2 regions of the Streptomyces sp. SYP-A7185 genome follow, and region 2 is predicted to be linked to the other one. Evidence: predicted binding sites of a transcription regulator. Region 2 holds the regulator's gene; the other holds the start of a gene.
What was found. Region 2 encodes HrcA, which represses chaperone genes, less so after heat shock. Its sites were predicted from a motif close to TTNGCACTCNGNNNNNCNGAGTGCNAA; they were not measured.
Positions count from the first base shown of each region.

Region 1: the regulator HrcA is predicted to act here: its motif matches at 3,560-3,586, upstream of groL (chaperonin GroEL).

Region 1 covers NZ_CP122310.1:4,546,941-4,554,387, reverse strand. The annotation lists gene QBL25_RS19820 (glucosyl-3-phosphoglycerate synthase) at 1-728, opposite strand, end outside; SAM riboswitch class I at 895-1,029, shown strand; gene thrC (threonine synthase) at 1,047-2,354, shown strand; gene QBL25_RS19810 (MoaD/ThiS family protein) at 2,449-2,724, shown strand; gene QBL25_RS19805 (cold-shock protein) at 3,149-3,352, shown strand; gene groL (chaperonin GroEL) at 3,715-5,340, shown strand; gene QBL25_RS19795 (esterase/lipase family protein) at 5,448-6,701, opposite strand; gene QBL25_RS19790 (hypothetical protein) at 6,926-7,447, opposite strand, start outside.
Region 2 covers NZ_CP122310.1:3,543,535-3,550,981, forward strand. The annotation lists gene QBL25_RS15610 (S41 family peptidase) at 1-552, opposite strand, end outside; gene QBL25_RS15615 (hypothetical protein) at 598-1,173, opposite strand; gene QBL25_RS15620 (16S rRNA (uracil(1498)-N(3))-methyltransferase) at 1,298-2,047, opposite strand; gene QBL25_RS15625 (nitronate monooxygenase) at 2,044-3,141, opposite strand; gene dnaJ (molecular chaperone DnaJ) at 3,313-4,449, opposite strand; gene hrcA (heat-inducible transcriptional repressor HrcA) at 4,450-5,466, opposite strand; gene QBL25_RS15640 (MBL fold metallo-hydrolase) at 5,669-6,412, shown strand; gene QBL25_RS15645 (DUF3097 domain-containing protein) at 6,448-7,272, shown strand; gene hemW (radical SAM family heme chaperone HemW) at 7,298-7,447, opposite strand, start outside.

The DNA of each region.
Region 1 (7,447 bases), 1.0 Mb from region 2:
TTGCGCACGCCCACGTCGACCTGCGCGAGCGCGTCCAGGCCCACGGTGTGCAGCGCGTCCACCAGCAGGCCCAGCTCCACCCCGTACCCGACGGGGAACGGCAGCCGCTCCAGGAGGGACCTGCGCGCCGCGTACTCCCCGCCCAGCGGCTGGACGAACCCGGCCAGCTGGGGCCAGTGCATGTTGAGCAGCGGGCGCGCCATCAGCTCGGTGACCCGGCCGCCCTGCCCCGCCGTACCGGCCAGCGGGCGGTCGTACATCGCCTTCACGAAGTCCACGTCCGGCTCGGTCAGGAGGGGGCCCACGATCCCGGTGACGAAGTCCGCCGAGAACTCCTTCAGGTCCGCGTCGACGAACGCCACGATGTCGCCGCCGGTCACCAGGAGCGAGCGCCACAGGACCTCGCCCTTGCCGGGCACGGCCGGGATGCGCGGCAGGATCGCGTCGCGGTGCACGACCCGCGCGCCCGCCTCCCGGGCGACCTCGGCCGTGCGGTCCCGCGAGCCGGAGTCGACCACCACGAGCTCGTCGACCAGAGGCGCCTTCTCGATGAGCGCGCGGCGGATCTCCGCGACGATCTCACCGACCGTCCCCTCCTCGTCGAGCGCGGGCAGGACGACGCTCACCGAGGCTCCCGACGCCCGTTTGGCGTCGAGGAGTGCGCTGAGCGGACGGTCGGCAACGGACCAGGAACGCCTGGTCAGCCAGCGCTCGGCCTCTTCCAGCACGGGTGGCTCCTCCTGTGTGTGGCCTACATGTGATCCATCTCGCGGTGCGGACGACTATCTCAAGGGTCCAGGCCGTCGGTTACAGTCTTGAACAACGCGGATGACCATCGCATGTCGGGGGTCGGCGCGTCACAAATGCCCCGGGCCCCGAAGCCCGGCGCCATACCGCTCATCCAGAGGGGCAGAGGGATACGGCCCGTTGAAGCCCCGGCAACCATCCCGCCGACCGCGCACGCGAGGTCTCGGTGGGGAAGGTGCCAATTCCGTCTCGCGGCGAGATGCGTCGCGAGGAAGATGAGGAGAAAGGGCCTCGCCTCCATGGCTGCGCAGACCGTCGCATCGAACGACACCACCCCCTCCACCACGGGTTCCGTGGACCTCGGCCCCGCGTCGGGCCTCTCTTGCCGCGAGTGCGGCGAGCTCTACGCCCTCGGCCCGATCTTCGCCTGCCAGGCCTGTTTCGGCCCGCTCGAAGTGGCGTACGACCTGCCGACCGGTGACCCCGAGGCGCTCCGGAAGCAGATCGAGTCCGGCCCCGACAACATCTGGCGCTACGCGCCCCTGCTGCCCGTCCCGGCGGACGTCGCGGACAAGCCCAACATCAACCCCGGTTGGACCAAGCTCGTCAAGGCCGACAACCTCGCGCGCGAGCTCGGCGTCGACCAGGGCAAGCTGTTCGTCAAGGACGACTCCGGAAACCCGACGCACTCCTTCAAGGACCGTGTCGTCGCGCAGGCCATCGAGGCGGCGCGCGCGTTCGGCTTCACCACCCTCTCCTGCTCCTCCACCGGCAACCTCGCGGGCGCCGTCGGTGCCGCCGCGGCCCGCGCCGGCTTCCGCTCCTGCGTGTTCATCCCGCACGACCTGGAGCAGGGCAAGGTCGTCATGGCCGCGGTCTACGGCGGCGAGCTCGTCGGCATCGAGGGCAACTACGACGACGTGAACCGCTTCTGCTCCGAGCTCATCGGCGACCCGCTGGGCGAGGGCTGGGGCTTCGTGAACGTGAACCTGCGGCCGTACTACGGCGAGGGCTCCAAGACCCTCGCGTACGAGATCTGCGAGCAGCTGGGGTGGGTCCTTCCCGACCAGCTGGTCATCCCGATCGCGTCGGGGTCCCAGCTCACGAAGATCGACAAGGGCCTCAAGGAGCTCATCCAGCTCGGTCTGGTCGAGGACAAGCCCTACAAGATCTTCGGTGCGCAGGCCGAGGGCTGCTCGCCGGTGTCCGCCGCCTTCAAGGCCGGACACGACGTCGTGCGTCCCCAGAAGCCGAACACCATCGCCAAGTCGCTCGCCATCGGCAACCCCGCCGACGGGCCGTACGTGCTCGACATCGCGCGGCGCACCGGCGGTGCGGTGGAGGACGTGAACGACGAGCAGGTCGTCGACGCGATCAAGCTGCTCGCCCGGACCGAGGGGATCTTCGCGGAGACCGCCGGCGGTGTGACGGTCGGCGTCACGAAGAAGCTGATCGAGGCGGGGCTCATCGACCCCACGCTCACCACGGTTGTGTTGAACACGGGTGACGGCCTCAAGACGCTTGACGCCGTCGCTGAGACTTCGCAGGCCACCGCGACCATTCGGCCCAGCCTTGAGGCGTTCCGCGCCGCCGGGCTCGCCGACTGACCTTGTTCGCTGCCTGCGGGCCGTTGTGGCTGGTCGCGCAGTTCCCCGCGCCCCTTGCAGGGGCGCTTCCTCCCCGCATCAAGAGGTGAACCCCATGAGCGTCAACGTCCGAATCCCCACCATCCTGCGCACCTACACCGGCGGGCAGTCCGAGGTCGCCGCCGAGGGGGCGACCCTCTCCGAGGTCATCGCCGACCTGGAGGCCAAGCACGCCGGTATCGCGGCCCGTGTCCTGGACGACCAGGGCAAGCTGCGGCGCTTCGTGAACGTCTACGTGAACGACGACGACGTCCGCTTCGAGCAGGGCCTGGAGACGGCCACGCCGGACGGCGCCGGGATCTCGATCATCCCCGCCGTCGCGGGTGGTTGATTCTTTAAAGAAATACCCTGTGTAATGGACATTGCCCCCTCCGCGAGAGAAGCGGAGGGGGCAATTCCATGTGGTTGAGCGCGGTACAGTTGGGAAACGAGCTTCCCCGTTTGTGCCGAGCGCATATACGAAGTCGCCCCGAGGGCGACAAGAAGTAGCCAAAGTGCACTGCCCATTTGCCCTTCCCGTGGCATTTGTCTGGCCCGACTTGCCCTGAACTCCGGCGAATTCTTCGCATATTTCCGATCAGGCGTGCCCAGAATTCTCGTCCGATTGACCTGTTGCAGAGGGCAGTTGGACAGATACATTCAGCCGCGGTCGACGCGTTCCGGCGCACGCCTCCACAACCCATTGGGGGGGTGAGGTCTGACCCGGGTCCGCGAAGTGCGGGTCCGTGCAAGGGCCAGTAATAGGGGAGTTAGGCATGGCTCAGGGCACCGTCAAGTGGTTCAACGCGGAGAAGGGGTACGGCTTCATCGCGGTCGACGGTGGTGCGGATGTATTCGTCCACTACAGCGCGATCCAGATGGACGGCTACCGCACCCTTGAAGAAGGTCAGCGAGTTGAGTTCGAGATCTCGCAGGGCCAGAAGGGTCCGCAGGCGGACATGGTCAAGCTCGCCGTTTGATCTCGGCGCGATCGGCCAGTGACTTAGCGAGTGACGAGGGGCCCGTATCCCGGCAAGGGGTACGGGCCCCTCGATGCGTTCCCCGTGCGTTCCCCGTGCGTCCCTGCCGGAACCCCTCCCGCGCGCCCCTGTGCGTGCGCCCCCTCGTGCGTCGGGGATCCGTGAGAGGCGCTTGCACTCGCAGGGGTCGAGTGCTAATCATTGGGCTTAGCACTCTCCGAGTGAGAGTGACAGAACTTGGATCGGGTCGGTGAGGCCCGCAGGCCGGGTGGGGCAAGGAACCACAAGGCTTGCAGGCCGTCCGTCGCGGGCGCTGACGCGATCCGGATGCATGCCACCCCTGTCCGGGAGGACCACTTCACATGGCCAAGATCATCGCGTTCGACGAGGAGGCACGGCGCGGCCTCGAGCGCGGCATGAACCAGCTCGCCGACGCCGTCAAGGTGACCCTGGGCCCCAAGGGTCGCAACGTCGTCCTCGAGAAGAAGTGGGGCGCCCCCACGATCACCAACGACGGTGTCTCCATCGCCAAGGAGATCGAGCTCGAGGACCCGTACGAGAAGATCGGCGCCGAGCTGGTCAAGGAGGTCGCGAAGAAGACGGACGACGTCGCCGGTGACGGCACGACGACCGCGACCGTCCTGGCCCAGGCGCTGGTCCGCGAGGGCCTTCGCAACGTAGCCGCCGGTGCCAACCCGATGGCCCTCAAGCGTGGCATCGAGAAGGCCGTCGAGGCCGTCTCGGGCGCCCTCCTTGAGCAGGCCAAGGACGTGGAGACCAAGGAGCAGATCGCTTCGACCGCCTCCATCTCCGCCGCCGACACGCAGATCGGCGAGCTCATCGCCGAGGCGATGGACAAGGTCGGCAAGGAAGGCGTCATCACCGTCGAGGAGTCGCAGACCTTCGGTCTCGAGCTTGAGCTCACCGAGGGCATGCGCTTCGACAAGGGCTACATCTCGGCGTACTTCGCCACCGACATGGAGCGTATGGAGGCGTCGCTCGACGACCCGTACATCCTGATCGTCAACTCGAAGATCTCGAACGTGAAGGACCTCCTTCCGCTCCTCGAGAAGGTCATGCAGTCCGGCAAGCCGCTGCTGATCATCGCCGAGGACGTCGAGGGCGAGGCCCTGTCGACCCTGGTCGTCAACAAGATCCGTGGCACCTTCAAGTCCGTCGCCGTCAAGGCCCCGGGCTTCGGTGACCGCCGCAAGGCCATGCTCGGCGACATCGCCATCCTCACCGGTGGCACCGTCATCTCCGAGGAGGTCGGCCTCAAGCTGGAGAACGCCGGTCTCGACCTGCTCGGCCGCGCCCGCAAGGTCGTCATCACCAAGGACGAGACGACCATCGTCGACGGCTCCGGTGAGAGCGACCAGGTCCAGGGCCGCGTCAACCAGATCCGCGCCGAGATCGAGAACTCGGACAGCGACTACGACCGCGAGAAGCTCCAGGAGCGCCTGGCGAAGCTCGCGGGCGGCGTGGCCGTCATCAAGGCCGGTGCCGCGACCGAGGTCGAGCTCAAGGAGCGCAAGCACCGCATCGAGGACGCCGTCCGCAACGCGAAGGCCGCCGTCGAAGAGGGCATCGTCGCCGGTGGTGGCGTGGCGCTCATCCAGGCCGCCGCCGTCTTCGAGAAGCTTGAGCTCGAGGGTGACGAGGCCACCGGTGCCGCCGCCGTGAAGCTGGCCCTCGAGGCCCCGCTGAAGCAGATCGCGGTCAACGCCGGTCTTGAGGGCGGTGTCGTCGTCGAGAAGGTGCGCAACCTGACCGTCGGCCACGGCCTGAACGCCGCGACCGGTGAGTACGTCGACATGATCGCCGAGGGCATCCTCGACCCGGCGAAGGTCACGCGCTCTGCCCTGCAGAACGCCGCGTCCATCGCCGCGCTGTTCCTCACCACCGAGGCCGTCATCGCCGACAAGCCGGAGAAGGCGGGCGCTGCCCCGGCCGGCGGCGGCATGCCGGGCGGTGACATGGACTTCTGATCCCTCGCGGATCAGCGGTTCATCGCTTCACGTCGCTTCACGCGAACCGAGGGCGGCACTCCTTCTCACGAAGGGGTGCCGCCCTCGGGCGTCTCAGGAAGGGCCCGTTACGGCAGGCGGTCCAGGAGCCAGGTGCAGAGTTCTTCCGTGATCAGGGTGTGGGCCTCGTTGTGGGTGGCGCAGAGGTATTCGTCCAGTTCGCTGTCCTGCGACTGTTCCGGGAACGGGGCGTGCAGCTTTTCGTGGGTGTCGATGTCGCGCAGGGCGATCGCGCTCACGGACGGCACGAAGCAGTGTTCGCGGATGTCCGCCTCCGAGCCCAGGCCGATGATCGCGGGGATCTTGTTCAGCTCGTCGGCGAGGATGCCGAAGCCCTCCAGGAAGCCGCCCGGTGCCCCGTCGATCGAGGGCAGGCCCGACGTGCGGATCTGCGGCCTGCGCAGGGTCACCACGCGCAGCTGGGCGACCAGCTTCTCCTCGCCCTCGGGCTGCGTGTAGAGGTGGGTGCCCGTGATCGCCAGGCCCTTGCCGTGGAACGCCTGCTCACCCGGCGCGATGCCGTTGGACACGCCGGTGCGCACGCCGTTGGCCACGCCGATCTTCCGCGGCCGGCTCGGCCAGCCGCCCACCCGCTCCAGCTCCGCGAGGAACTCCACGCGCTCCTTGTCCGTCTCCGGGGTGTCGCCCCACTCGGAGATGTGCTGCCACAGCAGCTGGCGCGAGGCCGGACTGTTCATCTGGTTCGAGAAGGCCGCGTTCAGCCGCCGGATGTAGTGCGCGAACGACTGGAGGGCGATCGGGATCCAGGCGCCCCGGTGCGGGGTGTCGTACGAGAAGTACAGCTGGGTCTGGTGGTCGACGCTCTCGTGCTCCATCTTGGCGAGCGCGTACCGCGTGACCATGCCGCCCATGCTGAAGCCGCCCACGGTCAGCGGGTGGTCGCCGGTGCGCCGCGCGATCGCCTCCTGGATCGCCGAGCGCGCGGCCTTCGCGTTGTCCAGGATGGACGCGCTGCGCTCGTCGAAGCCCAGCAGGATGACGTCGTAACCCCGCCGCCGCAGCTCGCCGATGAACGGGTACCCGCCGCGCTCCATGCCCTCCCACAGAAAGTCCAGATCACTGGCCCCGGTGTTGAAGCCGTCGCTGATGATCACGGGCTTGGTCAGGCCCTGCCGGGGGTCCGCGAGGTACACCCAGGCCTTGCCGCCCGGTAACGCCCACTCCTGGTCCGGGGCGGGCGCGGCCTCGAAGACTTCCCTCGGTCCGGGCGCCAGCGTGATGTTGGCCGCGGCTCCGAAGGCCTCGGAGATCTGCGGTTCGACCGGCTGGCCGGTGTCGTTGAAGTCGTTGTACTCGGTCATGAAGGGTCCCCTCCGGTGGTGCGGCTTCGATGACGGCACGAGCCATCCTCGGTAGGCGTGTTGGCCGCCGGAAGGTGGCCGTCCCGATCCGGCGGGTCGGCGGGAGCCTTTCGGACAGCGGCACGTTGGCCGCTTTCACGTGTGCCGTACGCAGCCCCGCGCCCGTGGCCGGGGCGAGGGCGAGCGCCGTCGTTACGCATGTGCCGCGGTGATGCTCGACTCGGTCATCCTCCGGTGGCCGGGGCCGGGGAAGTATGTCCCGAAGGCGACCCGTGGCGGGGCTGGAGCCGCACGGTCGCGCGGGTCTCCTCACGTGTGGCGGCCCTGGCCGCCGCCGCGTGGGCGCGGACGGCCTCGGGGGACAGGAACGCCGCCCCCGCCCGGGGCGCGTGTCCCGGCCCGCCCCGGCACGGGCCGCAGACACCGCCCGGCAGCGCCTCGGGGCGGCCGGGGGTGCCGCATCTTCCGCACTCCAGTACGCGCAGTACCGGCCGGGGCGGCGGCTCCGGCGGGAGCTTGCTCGTGAGGCGGCTGCGGACGAGGGCCGCGGGGCTGTGGACCGGGCTCGGCAGCCCCGCCGTCAGAGCACGCAGTACGTCCGGCTCCGTTGCCCCCCGCGCGAACCACTCGGTCACCTGCGGCTCCAGGGCCACGCAGTCCGCGTACGAGAGGGACAGGGCGGGGGTCTCGCGGCCGAGCGCCGCCAGCAGGATGAACGCCCTGCTGCGGGTGGGGTGGTGGGGTCT
Region 2 (7,447 bases):
ACCGGCGGTGTCCCCGCGCCGGATCCAGAGCTTGCCCGCCGTGCCGCCGCGGTACCGCTTCCACCAGGCGGCCTCGCGGCCCATCGGCGCGGAGAGCAGCAGCACTTGGCCCTCCTCGGGGCCGTACGCGACGTCTCCGACGATGCCGTACGGCAGGGTGTCGGCGGGCCCGCCGTCCAGCGGCACGGCCCGCGCCCAGCTGCGGCGCAGCGAGGCCTGGCCGGACGTGCTGACCGCGAGGACCCGCCCGTCCGGGGTCCAGCCCCGCACCGAGGTGCGTGCGCTGCCCCAGTACGTGAGGCGCCGGGAGGAGCCGCCGTCGACCGGGGCGACGTGCACCTCGGGGGCGCCGTCCCGCGTGGACGTCCAGGCGACGGTCGTGCCGTCCGGGGAGATGCGGGGGTGGTTCACCGGGACGTTGTCGGCGCTGACGCGCCATGCCCGGCCCCCTTCGAGAGGAGCGACCCAGACGTCGTCCTCGGCGGTGAAGGCGACCAACTCGCCGCGCAGGTGCGGAAACCGGAGATACGCAGGGTGCCCAGTCAGTGTCACAGAGCCAGCCTAGGCAGCCCCGACGGCGCCGGACAGGGTTTTGGATCACTTGCCCTTGAAGCACGAGCAGGTCGGGTCGGGCTCCTGCGGCGGCGGGTCGGGCGTCACGGTCACCGTGACGGTCGCCGTGGGCGGCTGATCCGGCTGGTCACCGCCGTTGTCACCGTCGTCGCCGTCGTCGCCGCCCGAGCCCCCGCTGTCGCCGTTCCCGTCGTCGCCCCCGGAGCAGTTGCCGAGCACGTCGACCCGGAACCACTCCTTGCCGTCGACCTTGGCGGTCAGGTTCCCGCGTACGCAGTGGCCGTCGACGACGGACCACACCGAGCCCTTGACGGTGATGTCGCTGGTGTCGTTCCCGTTCTTGCCGTCCTTGGCCTGCCCCTGGCAGTCGACGGTGGCGACGGCCTCGCGGTCCGGTGAGCCGCTGGACGAGGCGTCCTTGTTCTCGTAGCGGGCGGTGCAGCTGATCCACAGCACGTCGAGGTGCTGTGACTCCAGCTCCTTGGTCGCCGTCCGGTCGGTGGTGATCGCGATGGCCGCGGTGTTCATGCCGCCGTCCGCCGGATCGCACGCGGCGAGCCCGATCGCCGCCGCCCCCGCGCACCCGACGGCGTACAGCACCCGCCGGCTCCGCCCGCGCGGACCCACCGAATGATCACGTAAGCGCCTCAATGCCCCCATGGGTGGCAGAGTGCCACCGCGGGCGGCCCGACGACAGTCCCCTTTGCGTCCACTCCCGAGGGGTTCAGGACCAGCGGCCCGTGCGCCCCAGGAGCAGCGCGGCCGCCGCCGTCCCCGCGGTCGACGTACGCAACACGCTGCGCCCCAGGCGGTAGGGGGACGCTCCCGCGTCGGCGAAGGCCGCGAGCTCGTCCGGGGACACACCGCCCTCGGGGCCGACCACCAGGACGATGTGCCCGGCCGCCGGGAGGTCCGCCGTGGCGAGCGGCTCGCTGCCCTCCTCGTGCAGGACCGCGGCGAAGTCGGCGGCGGCGAGCAGCGCCGCCACCTGCTTGGTCGTCATGGCGTCCGCGATCTCGGGGAAGCGCACCCGGCGTGACTGCTTGCCCGCCTCGCGCGCGGTGGCACGCCACTTGCCGAGCGCCTTGAGCCCGCGCTCGCCCTTCCACTGCGTGATGCAGCGCGCCGCGGACCAGGGCACGATCGCGTCGACGCCGGTCTCCGTCATGGTCTCGACGGCGAGCTCACCGCGATCCCCCTTGGGCAGCGCCTGTACGACGGTGATGCGGGGCTCCTGCGGCGCCTGCTCCCTTACGGGGTCCATCCGCAGGATCAGCCGGTCCTTGCCCTCGGTGTCCAGGACCACGCAGTCGGCCCAGCGTCCGGCGCCGTCGGTCAGGACGACGTCCTCACCGGCGTGCAGCCGCTTCACGGAGACGGCGTGGCGCCCTTCGGGGCCGTCGAGCACATGGCGTCCGGCGCCGCCCGCGGCGGTGTCCGCGAAGCTCTCGACGACGAAGACGGGTGCGGTCACGCCTCGCTCCCGGGCTCGGCGCCCTGCTGTCCGCCGGCCGCCAACGCGTCCTTCGCCTCGGCCAGTTCGGCCGCGAGGACCTCCACGAGCTGCCCGGCGGGCAGCTCCCGCGACATGCGGTGGCCCTGCCCCGCCCACAGCGCCATGCCCTGCGCGTCCCCGGCCTTGGCCGCGGCCTTGCGCAGACCGCTGGTGAGGTGGTGGACCTGGGGGTAGGCGGCGGGGGCGTACGGGCCGTGCTCGCGCATGAAGCGGTTGACCAGGCCGCGGGCGGGGCGGCCCGAGAAGGCCCGGGTCAGTTCGGTGCGGGTGAACAGCGGGTTGGTCATGGCCTGCTTGTGCAGGGCGTTGGCACCCGACTCGGGGCAGACCAGGAAGGCCGTGCCGAGCTGCGCGGCGTCCGCGCCGGCCGCGAGCACCGCGGCGATCTGCGAGCCGCGCATCAGGCCGCCGGCCGCGACGATCGGGATCTGCACGGTCTCGCGCACCTGCGCGATGAGCGAGAGGAGGCCGAGCCCGGCGCCGTCCGTCTCGGGGTTGTCGCGGTGCGTGCCCTGGTGGCCGCCCGCCTCGATGCCCTGCACGCACACGGCGTCGGCGCCGGACCACTGGGCGGTCTGCGCCTCCTCGGGCGAGGTGACGGTGGCGACGGTGATCGTGCCGACCCGCGCGAAGGCGTCGAAGACGTCCCGGGTGGGGCAGCCGAAGGTGAAGGAGACCAGCGGCACCGGGTCCTCGACGAGGATGGCGAGCTTGGCGTCGTAGCCGTCGTCGCGGCCGCTGTCCGGGTCGCCGAGCTGCGTCTCGTACCAGGAGGCCTCACCGGCGAGCTGGTTGCGGTAGACGTCGACGGCCGCGGCGTCCGCGTACTCGGGCTGGGGCATGAAGAGGTTCACGCCGAACGGGCGGCTGGTGAGCCCCCGCAACTGTTTGATCTCCTGATACATCCCGTCGGCCGTTTTGTACCCGGCGGCGAGGAACCCGAGCCCCCCTGCTTCGCAGACGGCCGCGGCGAGCTGCGGGCACGAGGCGCCGCCCGCCATGGGGGCCTGCACGATCGGAAGGCGGCAGAGATCGGTCAGTGCGGTGGACATGAACGCATCGTGCCATGCCCCGGGCGGGCCGCCGAATCGTGCCCCGGAAGGGGCGCGGGGAACTGCGCGAGCAGCCCACTACCGCCCACGACCGCCCGCGACCGCACAAGACGAAGCGCCCCCGGCACGGGGTGAACCGCTGCCGGGGGCGCCGAGGCACTGCTCAAGGCGCTACCGCCCGTTGAACGCGTCCTTGAGGCGCGAGAACAGACCCTGCTGACCCGGCTGGAACTGCCCGGTGGGCCGCTCCTCGCCCCGCAGCTGCGCCAGCTCCCGCAGGACCCGCTCCTGCTCCGCGTCCAGCTTGCTCGGCGTGAGGACCTCGACGTGCACGATGAGGTCACCGCGTCCGCCGCCCCGCAGGTGCGTGATGCCCCTGCCGTGCAGCGGCACCGACTGGCCGGACTGCGTGCCCGGCCGGATGTCGACCTCCTCCAGGCCGTCCAGCGTCTCCAGGGGCACCTTGGTGCCCAGAGCCGCGGCCGTCATGGGGATGGTGACCGTGCAGTGCAGATCGTCCCCGCGCCGCTGGAACACGGCGTGCGGCAGCTCGTGGATCTCCACGTACAGGTCGCCGGCGGGGCCGCCGCCGGGGCCGACCTCGCCCTCGCCCGCGAGCTGGATCCGCGTGCCGTTGTCGACACCGGCGGGGATCTTCACGGTGAGCGTCCGCCGCGACCGGATGCGGCCGTCGCCGGCGCACTCGGGGCAGGGGGTGGGCACGACCGTGCCGAAGCCCTGGCACTGCGGGCACGGCCGGGACGTCATGACCTGGCCGAGGAAGGACCGCGTCACCTGCGACACCTCACCGCGACCGCGGCACATGTCACACGTTTGAGCGGACGTCCCCGGGGCGGCACCTTCACCGCTGCAGGTCGTACAGACGACGGCCGTGTCGACCTGGATGTCCTTGGTGGTCCCGAAGGCCGCCTCGTCCAGGTCGATCTCGAGCCGGATCATGGCGTCCTGGCCGCGGCGCGTGCGCGACCGGGGGCCACGCTGCGACGCCGTGCCGAAGAACGCGTCCATGATGTCCGAGAAGTTGCCGAAGCCACCGGCCCCGAAACCGCCCGCACCGCCGCCGCCCGCCTGGGACAGCGGGTCACCGCCGAGGTCGTAGACCTGCTTCTTCTGCGGGTCCGACAACACCTCGTACGCGGCGTTGATCTCCTTGAAGCGCTCCTGAGTCTTCGGATCCGGATTGACGTCCGGGTGAAGCTCTCGCGCAAGCCTCCGGAAGGCCTTCTTGATCTCGTCCTGGGAAGCGTCGCGGCGCACGCCTAGTACGGCGTAGTAGTCCGTGGCCACTTACGACTCCGCCAGGATCTGTCCGACGTAACGTGCCACTGCGCGTACTGCTCCCATCGTTCCCGGATAGTCCATGCGGGTCGGGCCGACCACGCCGAGTTTGGCTACTGCCTCGCTGCCCGAACCGTAGCCGACGGAGACCACGGACGTAGAGCTGAGTCCCTCATGGGCGTTCTCGTGACCGATCCGTACGGTCATGCCCGAATCCGTGGCCTCGCCGAGCAACTTGAGCAGGACGACCTGCTCCTCAAGAGCCTCCAGGACGGGCCTGATGGTGAGGGGAAAGTCATGTCCGAAGCGGGTGAGATTGGCCGTTCCGCCGATCATCAGCCGCTCTTCCGTCTCCTCGACGAGGGTTTCCAGGAGGGTGGAGAGCACCGTCGCCACCGTGCCCCGGTCCTCCGCGTCGAAGGACTCCGTCATGTCCTGCACCAGCTGCGGCACGTCCGCGAAGCGGCGGCCCGCGACCCGGCTGTTCAGCCGCGCCCGCAGATCCGCGAGCGAGGTCTCGCCGAACGGCGCCGGACAGTCGATCATGCGCTGCTCGACCCGGCCCGTGTCCGTGATCAGCACGAGCATCAGCCGGGCCGGAGCCAGCGAGAGCAGTTCCACGTGCCGCACCGTCGACCGCGTGAGGGACGGATACTGCACGACCGCGACCTGCCGGGTCAGCTGCGCGAGCAGCCGCACCGTGCGCGCCACGACGTCGTCGAGGTCGACGGCGCCGTCGAGGAAGTTCTGGATGGCCCTGCGCTCGGGGGCCGCCATCGGCTTGACGCCCGCGAGCCGGTCGACGAAGAGGCGGTACCCCTTGTCGGTCGGGATGCGGCCCGCACTCGTGTGGGGCTGGGCGATGAACCCTTCCTCCTCGAGTGCCGCCATGTCGTTGCGGACCGTCGCCGGGGAGACGCCGAGGCTGTGGCGCTCGGTGAGCGCCTTGGAGCCGACGGGCTCCTCGGTGCCGACGTAGTCGTGGACGATGGCACGCAGCACTTCGAGCCTGCGTTCACTGAGCATCCGCGCAACACCTCCACCTTTTCACCCTGAGACCTGTCTGCCCCGCGGCCCTGCCTGGCACTCCCCGCAGGTGAGTGCCAGTCCGCACCGCGCCCAGTGTACGGCCGCGAGGTACGACCCCGGCAAGGGCCGGACCCCCCAAGTCGGTCCGGCCGGTGAGGCGGCGGCTGCCAAGCCGTCCGCACGGGGCTAGCGTCGAGACATGAATGTGGCGCTGGCTTGGGACGAGGCAGGCTGGGAGCGGCTCGCACCGCACGTCGGGCGGCGGCGCCTCCCGGTCTGGGACTGTACGGCGGGACTGGTCGTCGGCGGCGGATCGGCGCTGATGATCGAGGCGGGGGCGACCCTGCGCGAAGGGGCCGAGCTGCGCACCCAGGCCCGCGGGATCCTCGGCGGAGGCCGCCGGGTCACCCACCTCGCCCTGACCCATCCGCACTTCGACCACGTCCTGGGCGCCGCCGCGTTCGCGGGCGTGGAGGTGTACGGGGCGGTCGGCCTCGACGCGCTGCTCGCGCAGGGCCGCGAGGAGCTGCGCGAGGACGCCGTGCGGCACGGGGTCGCCCGGGACGCCGCGGCGGAGGCCGCCGACCTGCTCGTCCGGCCGCACCACGCGGTGTGCGGGGAGTGGACGCTCGACCTGGGCGGCGGCGTGCAGGTCCTGCTCGCCAACGTCGGCCCGGGGCACTCGGGCCACGACCTGGCGGTCCTGGTCCCCGGCACGGCGGAATCGCCGGAGATCGTCTTCTGCGGCGACCTGGTCGAGGAGTCGGGCGAACCGCAGGCGGGCCCGGACGCGGTCCCGAAGCGGTGGCCGGCCGCGCTGGACCGGCTCCTGGACCTGGGCGGCGAGGACGCGCTGTACGTGCCGGGGCACGGCGCGGTGGTCGATGCGGCATTTGTCCGTGCGCAACGGGCCACACTGGCGGCCCGCTTCGGCGTGTCGTAGCGGACCTCCCCCCACTTCTTCCTATCGTCGGGAAAATGCGCCAGTACTCTGCGGACCTGACCCCGCCCTGGAAGAAGCCGAAGCCCGTGCCGGAGGTCGCCGCGGAGGCGGACCTCGTGGTGGAGGAGCTGGGCACGGGTTTCTGCGGGGCGGTGATCCGCTGCGAGAAGACGGCCGAGGGCCCGACGGTGACCCTGGAGGACCGCTTCGGCAAGCACCGCGTCTTCCCGATGACGCCGGGGGGCTTCGCCCTGGAGGGCCGGACGGTGACCCTGGTCCGCCCGTCGGCTTCCTCGTCGCCCGTACGTCCCACGCGCACCGCTTCGGGCTCGGTGGCCGTACCGGGCGCGCGGGCCCGGGTCGCCCGCGCGGGGCGGATCTACGTCGAGGGCCGGCACGACGCGGAGCTCGTCGAGCGGGTGTGGGGCGACGACCTGCGGATCGAGGGCGTCGTCGTCGAGTACCTGGAGGGCATCGACGACCTCCCGGCCATCGTCAAGGAGTTCTCCCCCGGTCCGGACGCGCGGCTGGGCGTCCTGGTGGACCACCTGGTGCCCGGCTCCAAGGAGTCGAGGATCGCGGCGCAGGTGAGTTCGGACTCGGCGCTGGTGGTGGGGCACCCCTACATCGACGTGTGGGAGGCGGTGAAGCCGTCCTCGGTGGGGATCGACGCGTGGCCGCGGGTGCCGCGGGGCCAGGACTGGAAGACGGGCGTCTGCGAAGCCCTGGGCTGGCCCCCGAACACGGGCGCCGCCTGGCAGCGGATCCTGGGCTCGGTCCGCAGCTACCGCGATCTGGAACCGGCGCTCCTGGGCCGCGTGGAGGAACTGATCGACTTCGTCACGGGCACGGAGGACTAGCCGCCCCCGCGGGGACGCCCCGGCCTCAGTCCACCAGGTCCCGCACCACCGCGTCCGCCAGCAGCCGGCCCCGGAGCGTGAGGACCGCGCGCCCCTCCGCGTAGGGCTCCGCCTGGAGGAGGCCGTCCGCCAGGGCGCGGCGGGCGGCCTCGAGCCCGGCGGGTTTGAGCAGCGA